2 regions of the Pseudarthrobacter niigatensis genome follow, and region 1 is predicted to be linked to the other one. Evidence: predicted binding sites of a transcription regulator. Region 1 holds the regulator's gene; the other holds the start of a gene.

Region 1 (4,505 bases):
CCGCCGTGACGCGGAGGTGGCCCGGGATGCCCACATCGCGGATGAGCACGCCGGCGTCAAGGAGCTCCTGCCAGACCTGGTGCGGGTTCTCCAGGCCGCCGAAGAAAACGTAGTTGGAGTCCGATGCTGCGGGCTTGAGTCCCATCCTGGTCAGCTCGGCCACGATGCGGTCCCGCTGCTTCTTGATGTCCTCGACGTCGGCCATCAGCGCTTCGCGGTGTTCGAGGGCCGCCAGGGCGGTGGCCTGGGTGATGGCGGAGAGGTGGTACGGCAGGCGCACCAGACGCAGGGCATCGGCGACCTCGGGGGCTGCGGCCATGTAACCGAGCCGTGCCCCCGCCAGGGCGAAGGCCTTGCTCATGGTGCGGGAGACGATCAGACGTTCACGGCCGGGCAGGAGTGTCAGTGCGCTCGGCGTTCCGTCGTGTGCGAACTCGTGGTAAGCCTCGTCGACGATCACGATGGCCTGGCTGTCCGCGCCGGCGTCATAGACGGCTTCCACGACGTCCAGCCCAAGCCCGGTCCCGGTGGGATTGTTGGGCGAGCAGAGGAACACGATGTTGGGCTGGAGTTCCTTGACCTGGCGGGCCGCGGACTCTGCGCTGAGGTCATAGCCTTCCGCGCGTTCCCCAATGATGTACTGCGTGTCCGTTCCGCTGGCCAGCAACGGGTACATGGAGTATGTCGGCGGGAAGCCCAAGGCCGTGCGCCCTGGGCCGCCGAAGGCTTGGAGGATCTGTTGCAGGACCTCATTGGAGCCATTGGCTGCCCACAGGTTGGTTTCATCGAGCCCATGCCCGAGATATTCCGCCAGGGCCTTCCGGAGCGCGGTGAACTCGCGGTCCGGGTAGCGGTTGAGGCCTGCGGCGGCTTCCGTAACGGCGGCGCTGATGGCGGCCCGCACATCGGCAGGAACCCCATGGGTGTTTTCGTTGACGTTCAGCAGGATGGGGACGTCCAGCTGGGGAGCCCCATAGGGAGTCAGTCCGCGAAGGTTGCTGCGGAGGGGAAGCCGGTTCAGACGTTCTAGCTGCTGGTTCACCTGAACAGTTTAGTTGCCGCGGCAACTACCGGAAAATGTGACGGTTCCCGCGGCTTCCCACTCAGTGGGTGGGAACGAACAGCTGCTGGCCTGGAAGAACGGTGCCGGCGTCAAGGTTGTTGAGCTGGACAATGTCCGCCACGACGTCGCGGGCGTCCCGGCCCGGCGCGACGGTACCGGCAATGGCCCACAACGACTGTCCGGGCTGCACCGTCACGGTAACGGTGGGTGTCACCGCGAGGTCCGCAACCGAATCCGAGGCCTTGGCCGGGGAATGGAAGAACCCGGCGAGTGACAGCAGGAGAACAGCGAGGACTACAAGCGGGACCCCAATCAGGACGATCCTCCCCCGGCGGGTGAGCCGCAGCGGTGCAGGCGATGGTGAAACCTGGTGAAGAGTTAAAGCTGACATGAACTAAGCCCTCCTGGACTTGCCGTGCTGCCCGGGTGTCCGCCCGCAACGCCCTTGCCGTTCCACACCGCCGCCGGGCACATCTTCCGGCTGGGTATTCGAAGGAGGCATCTGCTGGTTAGAACACATATTCGAACTTTGCTGGTTAAGTTTTAGCACCTATCAACGAACATTGTCGAGACTCGCTAGAACAAATGTTTGAAAAAGCACTATGGCTGGCCTAGTTTTGGAACCAAGAACAACCACTCCTGAAGTTGACCAGCAGGGTCTGACAATGACGGTGGGAGTCCTTCCACCGGCACGGCGGAAACAGCGCCCGGCGGAAGTTCCGGCGGCAAGCGAAAGGCAATGGCGAATATGGCAGCAGCAGCCGCCGGGGGCAGGACCGCCCCGCAATCCAAGAGGACCACCAAGGGGCTGACGCCCCGGCAGAAGAAGATCCTCGAGACCATCCAGCGCTCCGTTAACGAGAACGGGTATCCGCCGTCCATGCGGGAAATCGGCGACACGGTCGGCCTTGCAAGCCTGTCAAGCGTGACCCATCAGCTCTCGCAGCTGGAAAAGCTGGGCTATCTTCGGCGCGACCCCAAGCGGCCCCGTGCCATGGAAGTGTTGATGCCGCTGACGCTGGACGGCGGGGGAAAGAGTGGGGGCACGTCCCGTGCGCCCCAAGCCGCAGGGGACAGCGCCACCGTAACGGAGCTGCCTACTGCCCTGGATACGGCCATGGTTCCGCTGGTGGGCCGGATTGCCGCCGGCGGACCCATCCTTGCCGAACAGCTCGTCGAAGATGTCATGCCGCTGCCCCGCCAGCTGGTTGGCCAGGGCGAACTTTTCATGCTGAAGGTGGCCGGCGATTCCATGGTGGATGCCGCCATTTGCGACGGTGACTGGGTGGTGGTGCGGCGCCAGGCTGACGCTGCCAACGGGGACATCGTCGCTGCACTGCTGGATGACGAGGCGACGGTCAAGACCTTCCGCCAGCGCGACGGCCACACCTGGCTGCTGCCGCAGAACACCCAGTACGAACCGATCCTGGGCGACCATGCCACCATCATGGGCAAGGTCGTCTCAGTCCTGCGTTCGCTCTAGCCTGCGCACGCCTGCCCGGCATCCGTGCAGGCGCTATCCGGCCGTTCTCAGGACGCGTCGGCGCCCAGCCTGGTGAGGGCTGCCAGCGCTTTGGCGCGGTCAGTGGTGGCCCAGAACGGCGGGAGGGCGCCGCGCAGGAATCCCGCATAGCGCTCGGTGGCCAGCCGCGAGTCCAGGACTGCCACCACTCCTTTGTCCCCGGTTGACCTGATCAGGCGGCCGGCCCCCTGGGCAAGCCGGATGGCAGCGTGGGTTGCCGAAACAGACATGAAACCGTTCCCGCCGGCCTGCGCCACGGCACGCGAACGCGCCGTCATGAGGGGGTCGTCCGGCCGCGGGAACGGGATGCGGTCAATCACTACCAGCCGGCAGGATCCACCGGGAACATCCACGCCCTGCCACAGGGACATGGTTCCGAAGAGGCAGGTGTCCGGTTCGTCCGCGAATTGTTTGACCAGGGCGGTCATGGTCGACTCCCCCTGGCAGAGGACAGTCATGTCGAGCTTCGGGCGGAGGGCATCGGCGGCTTCCTCGGCCGCCCGCCGCGAGGAGAACAGGCAAAGCGCTCCCCCGTTGGAGGCCTTGATGAGCGCTTCGAGTTCGGCCAGGGCTTCCGGTGAAACACCTCGGCCGGGCTTGGGCAGGTGGCCGGCAACGTAAAGGATGCCCTGTTTGGGATAGTCGAAGGGCGAGCCAACATCCACGCCCGTCCAGCTGGGCGCTCCGTCACCGATCAGGCCCAGGCCTCCCGCGGCCGGTTCAAAGGCGGAACCGATCGCCAGGGTGGCAGAGGTCAGCACCACGGTGTGGCCCGCGAAGAGCCCCTCCCGCAGCCGGCCGGCGACGGACAGCGGCGCAATGTTGATCAGGACCGGCGCGCTGTCATCGGGCTGCGAATAGCCTTGGCCGGGATCGAAGGTGCTGGCGCGGGAGAACCACACCACTTCCCGGTTTTCCCGGGCAGCGATCAGCCGCTCGCACAGTTCCAGGATGAGCATCAGCCGGGAACGCGCCAGCTGCCGCCCGCCGTCGGCCGTGGTATTGCTGTCCCCCTTGGAATCGGACAACGCAGCCCTGCACGCTTCACGCAGCTGGTCCACGCAGTCAAGCTGTTCATCGTTCAGTCCGTTGGGGAGAAGTCCGTTGGGCGCGCCCGCGAGGGCCATTTCCAGGTTGGCAGCTGCGGCGTTCAGGGCGTCAACGGTGATGGCGGTGTGTTTCCGTGCGCCGGAAGCGGCCGCGTGGACCATGGCCACGGACAGCTGCCCGGAGACGGCTCCCGTCACCCGGTCCTGCAGCTCGTGCGCTTCGTCCACCACCACGACGTCGTATTCGGGCAGGACTGCCAGTCCTTCGAACGCGCTGACGGCCAGCATGGCGTGGTTGGTCACCACCACGTCAGCCTCGGCGGCATCCTGCCGGGCGAGCTCGCTGAAGCATTCAGCGGCCATCGGGCATTTTTGGGCGCCGAGGCATTCCATCGAGGTGACGGAAACCTGCCGCCATGCACGGTCCGTCACTCCAGGCAGCAGCTCGTCGCGGTCGCCGGTGGCCGTCTTCTCCGCCCATTCGCGGAGCCGCACCACTTCCTTGCCCAGCTGTGACGATGGTCCGCCCACGGAGGCGGCGAAATGCGGAACGCTGGTGTCCTCCCCCAGGGAAAACAGCTGCCCTTCCGACGGTTCCTCGGAAGGGAACCCGCCTTCAAGCTTGTGGCGGCACACATAGTTGGACCTGCCCTTGACCAGTGCAACCTTGACCGGCCGGTCCAGCGCCGGCGTGATGTTCTTCAGGAGCCGGGGCAGGTCCCTGCCGACAATCTGGGTCTGGAGCGCCAGGGTCGCCGTGGAGACCAGCGCAGGCTTGTTGCTTTCCAGGGCGTGGGCGATCAGCGGTATCAGGTAGGCCAGCGATTTGCCGGTGCCGGTACCTGCCTGGACCAACAGGTGGTTGCCGGTT
Region 2 (4,505 bases), on a different contig from region 1:
AGGCAGGGGTGGATTCCTTACGGCCGGCTTTTGGTGCAGCGCCGGCTTGAACAATCAGCAATTCGAACGAAAAACAATGTAGGAGATTCTCATGTTGCTTTGGATCGCTATTATCATCGCCGTTCTCTGGCTCCTCGGCCTGCTCGCAAATATCGGCGGCGGCCTCATCCACATCCTTTTGGTCATCGCAGTGGTCGTCCTCATCTTCCACTTCATTCAAAACAGGTCCCGGGCCTAGCGCGCGAACAGGTTCCGCCGCCCGCCCCCGGCCGGCGGCGGAAAACCGGGCCTCATGCCGCCTTGACCACGGGGAGCTCGTCCCAATGCGTGGTGTACCGGGGCGAGCGCATGCCACGCTTCATGGACCAGTCCAGGCCCGATTTGATTCCCGCATGTCCCAGCCCGATTGAGCCGCGCCCGAAGCGATGGCTCACATATTCCAACAGGGATCCGATGCCGCGCTCCTCGTGCCGGTTCTCGAACGGCTCCAGCGGTGGCTGGTTGCCGGTGGGCCGAAGGTCGGTGAGCATCAGGCCCGCCTTGGCGTACTTCAGCCCTTCCCTGATGTTTGGCAGCAGTGCGTGCGCCGCCCGGGTGAGCAGGAGCGGGTCCGCGGTGGGCATGGGCAGCGGGACGCACACCGACGGATAGGCCTGCTCGTTGTCCCGGAAGGGCGAGGTGGCAGCGAAGGCCGTCAGGACCTTTGCCTGCAGGCCGTGCTTGGACAGCCTGGCGCTGGCCTGCTGCCCGTAAACGCTGAACACCTCCCGGAGCCCGGCGGCTGTTGTTACCGGAGTGGCGAAGGAGCGGGAAAAAATCAGCTGGTCCCGGCCGATGCGCTCTTCCTCCATGGGGATGCAGGGCGTGCCCCGCAGTTCCAGGACGGTGCGCATCAGCACCACCGAGAACTTGTCCCTGATCATGACCGGATCCGCACTGACAAGGTCCTGGACCGTGAAGATTCCCAGCACGTTGAGCCGTCTGGTCAACCGGCCGGCAATGCCCCAGATCTCGTCCACAGGCAACCGGGTCATCAGGAGTTCCCGGACGTCAGCCGGTACCGCCTCCCAGAGGCAGACGCCGCCGAAAGCGGGATTGTTCTTGGCCCATTTGTTGCAGAGTTTGGCCAGGGTCTTGGTGGGGGCGATGCCCACGCAGACCGGCACCCCGACATGCCGCCGCACCGCCTCTTTCATCCGGCGGCCCAGGACCAGGAGGTCGTCCGGGCCGCCCTTCACGCCCAGGAAGGCCTCGTCGATGCTGTATACCTCCAACCATGCCGAATACCTGCCCAGCAGTTCCATGACCCGTGAGCTGATGTCCCCGTACAGCTCGTAATTGCTGGACTTGGCCACCAGGCCCCACTCCTTGGCCCTCGGTGCGAGCTTGAACCACGGTTCGCCGGTGGCGATGCCAAGGGCCTTCGCCTCGGGGGAGCGTGTCACCGCACAGCCGTCGTTGTTGGACAGCACCACCAGGGGTCGGCCTTCCAGCGAGGGGTCGAAGGCGCGCTCGGCGGAGGCGTAGAAGCAGTTGACGTCCACGTGCGCGATCTGCGGCATCTGCCGCATGGGGACTGGTTTAGGCACCGCTCCCCCTAGACATGATGCAGGCACCGGGTGGCCACGCCCCAGATGGTGAGCTCGGACAGTGCGGGTACGCGGATGTCCGGGTACTTTGGGTTCTCCGCCTGCAGCACCACGCCGGTGCCGGTGATGCGCAGGCGTTTGACCGTCAGTTCCCCGTCCAGCACCGCGATCACCACGGACCCGTCCTTGGGTTCAAGAGCGCGGTTGACGATCAGCTCGTCGCCATCGCTGATGCCTGCTCCTTCCATGGAATCCCCGGTCACGCGGACCACGAAGGTGCTGGTGATGTCCTTGATCAGGTGGGCATTCAGGTCGATCCGCCCGTCGAAATAGTCTTGGGCGGGCGACGGAAAACCGGCTGCGACCGCCACTGGCGAGATCAGCACCGAGAACAACGAGGCACCCGCATCTACCACGCGGGGACCGACAATAACGCCCACAACACACCTTTATTCGAAAATATGTTCGATAGTTTCAGTGTAGCCCCGGCGACTGACATCGGGCACCCGGCGGAGTCGTCTGAACCAGGGGCGCTTCCAGCCTGGGGCAACCGGCCGGACGACGCCGGCCAAACCCCACGTAGACTTGCAGGATGCGGTTGGTTGCAAGCGATATTGACGGAACGATCCTCGGACACGACGGAAAAATCAGCGACCGCACCATCCGGGCCTTCCACGCCTGCCGTGACGCCGGCGTCGAACTGGTGTTTGTCACCGGCCGGCCGCCCCGCTGGCTGCACCCGCTCGAAGAGCAGCTGGGCCACACCGGCCGCGTGATCTGCTCCAACGGCGCCGTGGTCTGGGACCTTGAAGCGGACCGCCTGGTCTCCGCGCGCACCCTCGCGATCGACACCGTCATGGAAGCCCGGCGTATCATCAAGGCGCTCCGCCCGGCCGCGCTGTTTGCCGCGGAAACACTCGCCGGTTTCCACCTGGAGCCGGGATTCATCGAAAACGAATCCAGCGAACTCCTCGCCGAGTTCACCCCCGCCCCACTGCGGGACACACTCACCGAAAGGGACGCCGTGGTCAAATTTCTCGCCATCGTCCGCGAAGGCACCCCGGACGACTTCCTCGCCGAGGTGGCACCCGCCGTCGGACATCTGGCCGCCACCACCCACTCCTCACCGGGCGTTGCCATGCTGGAACTGTCCCTGCCGGGCGTTAACAAGGCCGTCACCCTTGCTGAATACGCCGCCGCACTGGGCATCGACGCCGCCGACGTCGTGGCCTTCGGCGACATGCCCAACGACATTGAGATGCTCCGCTGGGCCGGCCACGGCTACGCGATGGCCAGCGGCCATCCGGAGGCCATCCGCGCGGCGGGGCAGCAGGCGCCGCATTTTGACGACGACGGCGTGGCCCAGGTCCTGGAGGCGCGGCTCGCCGCCCTGGGCGTCCAGTTTTCCTGACCCCGCCGGGCGGCCCTGGCACCCCCAACTTCACAGCTCGCGCTCACCTGGCGTTTACCTTCCCGCCGTAGCGTGAAGCGTGGAGAGCAGGCACCCTCCCGCCGGCTCGATAAGGGGGCAACCATGGCAAGAAACGTCAGGCAGCACGCAGCCGACGCGCCGCTGCGCAAAGCAACGCCCGCTCCGCACTGGAAGCAGCTGCGCCAGGGGGACCGGGTCCGGGTCCAGTTCGCTCCCGGGTTTGAGGCGGGTGGCGTGGTGGACACCATCACGGCGGACCACACCGCGGTCTGGGTCCACCTCGACGCCGGCCGCGGGCGGACCCTGCTGCACTGCGGCGATGGCGTGGACATCGTTCCCTGCGGCGAGACGGGCTGCCTGGACTGACGGCGGGTTCCACCCGTGAACGCTGGAGGTAGGCTCGCAGTGTGAGCCTGCCTTTCTTTGAGCACCCTGACGACGCCGGGCGGCAGCTTCCCATCGGGATGGCACACCGGGGATTCTCGGCTGAGGGCCTGGAAAACTCGATGGCCGCGTTCCGCGCCGGCGTCGAACTCGGTTTCCGGTACCTCGAAACGGACGTGCACACCACCGCGGACGGCGTGCTGCTGCTGTTCCATGATGAAACCCTGGACCGCGTCACCGACGGCAAGGGCAGGGTGGCTGAACTCCCCGCTGCGGACGTGGCCAAGGCCCGGATCAACGGCCGGGAACCCATCCCCACATTCGAGGAACTGGTTTCCCAGCTTCCTGACGCGCGGCTGAACCTGGACGTGAAGGACTGGAGTTCAGTCCGGAGCACTGCTGCCGCGATCGAGCGGCACCAGGTACACCACCGCGTGCTGGTCACAAGCTTCTCGGACCGGCGGAGGCGGGCGGTACTCAAGCTGCTCAGCCAGCCGGTGGCCTCCTCCGCCGGGGTGGCCTCGAATGCCTTGTTCACACTGCTGGGTCCCATGCTTCCCCGGCCGGTATTCCACCGGCTGATGCGCAGGGTCCTCCGGGACGTGCACGCCTTGCAGGTGCCCGTCCGCTACGGGCGGGTTCCCGTTGTCACCCCGGGCTTCATCCGGCGCGCGCATGACCTGGACCTGGTGGTGCACGTGTGGACCATCAACGATGCGGGCGAAATGCACCGCCTTCTCCAGCTGGGCGTGGACGGCATTGTGACGGACCGGGCGGACCTGCTCCGCGACGTGCTGCGCGCCCGCGGCCAGTGGCCCACCGGACCCGGGGATGATGGGCCGCCGGCGTCCGCCGGCTAGGCCGTGTCCTCTTCGGTGGGTGCCTTCTGCTGCCCGGCCTCCATCGCATTTGCGGGGGAGTGCCGCCGGGAGAGACGCCGCCGGCGGAGGGCCAGATGAGCAGGGACCGGGGCCACTCCGAATAACGCCCGGACCGTCAGCGGGGCGGTGGGCCTAACGCCCGCTGCCCCACCTGCCCTGAAGTGGTTTCAGGAAGACTCAGCTCGCCGGGGAACGGCCCGTGGTTCCGACTGGCCCGCC

What was found. The regulator LexA, encoded in region 1, represses DNA repair genes until DNA is damaged. The targets are predictions, from matches to a motif close to TCGAACANNTGTTCGA.
Region 2: a site for LexA is predicted at 2,043-2,058, ahead of J2T23_RS07460 (LexA family protein). Genes of this name have one in related genera too.

Annotation. Positions count from the first base shown of each region.
Region 1 covers NZ_JAUSTB010000006.1:251,386-255,890, reverse strand. Annotated here, with positions in the region: gene J2T23_RS11600 (histidinol-phosphate transaminase) at 1-1,042, opposite strand, end outside; gene J2T23_RS11595 (LysM peptidoglycan-binding domain-containing protein) at 1,104-1,454, opposite strand; gene lexA (transcriptional repressor LexA) at 1,812-2,546, shown strand; gene J2T23_RS11585 (ATP-dependent DNA helicase) at 2,594-4,505, opposite strand, start outside.
Region 2 covers NZ_JAUSTB010000004.1:70,578-75,082, forward strand. Annotated here, with positions in the region: gene J2T23_RS07450 (lmo0937 family membrane protein) at 92-238, shown strand; gene J2T23_RS07455 (Y-family DNA polymerase) at 291-1,571, opposite strand; gene J2T23_RS07460 (LexA family protein) at 1,598-2,029, opposite strand; gene J2T23_RS07465 (HAD family hydrolase) at 2,182-3,000, shown strand; gene J2T23_RS07470 (hypothetical protein) at 3,124-3,387, shown strand; gene J2T23_RS07475 (glycerophosphodiester phosphodiesterase family protein) at 3,429-4,265, shown strand; gene J2T23_RS07480 (DUF6480 family protein) at 4,313-4,390, shown strand; gene J2T23_RS07485 (EAL domain-containing protein) at 4,454-4,505, opposite strand, start outside.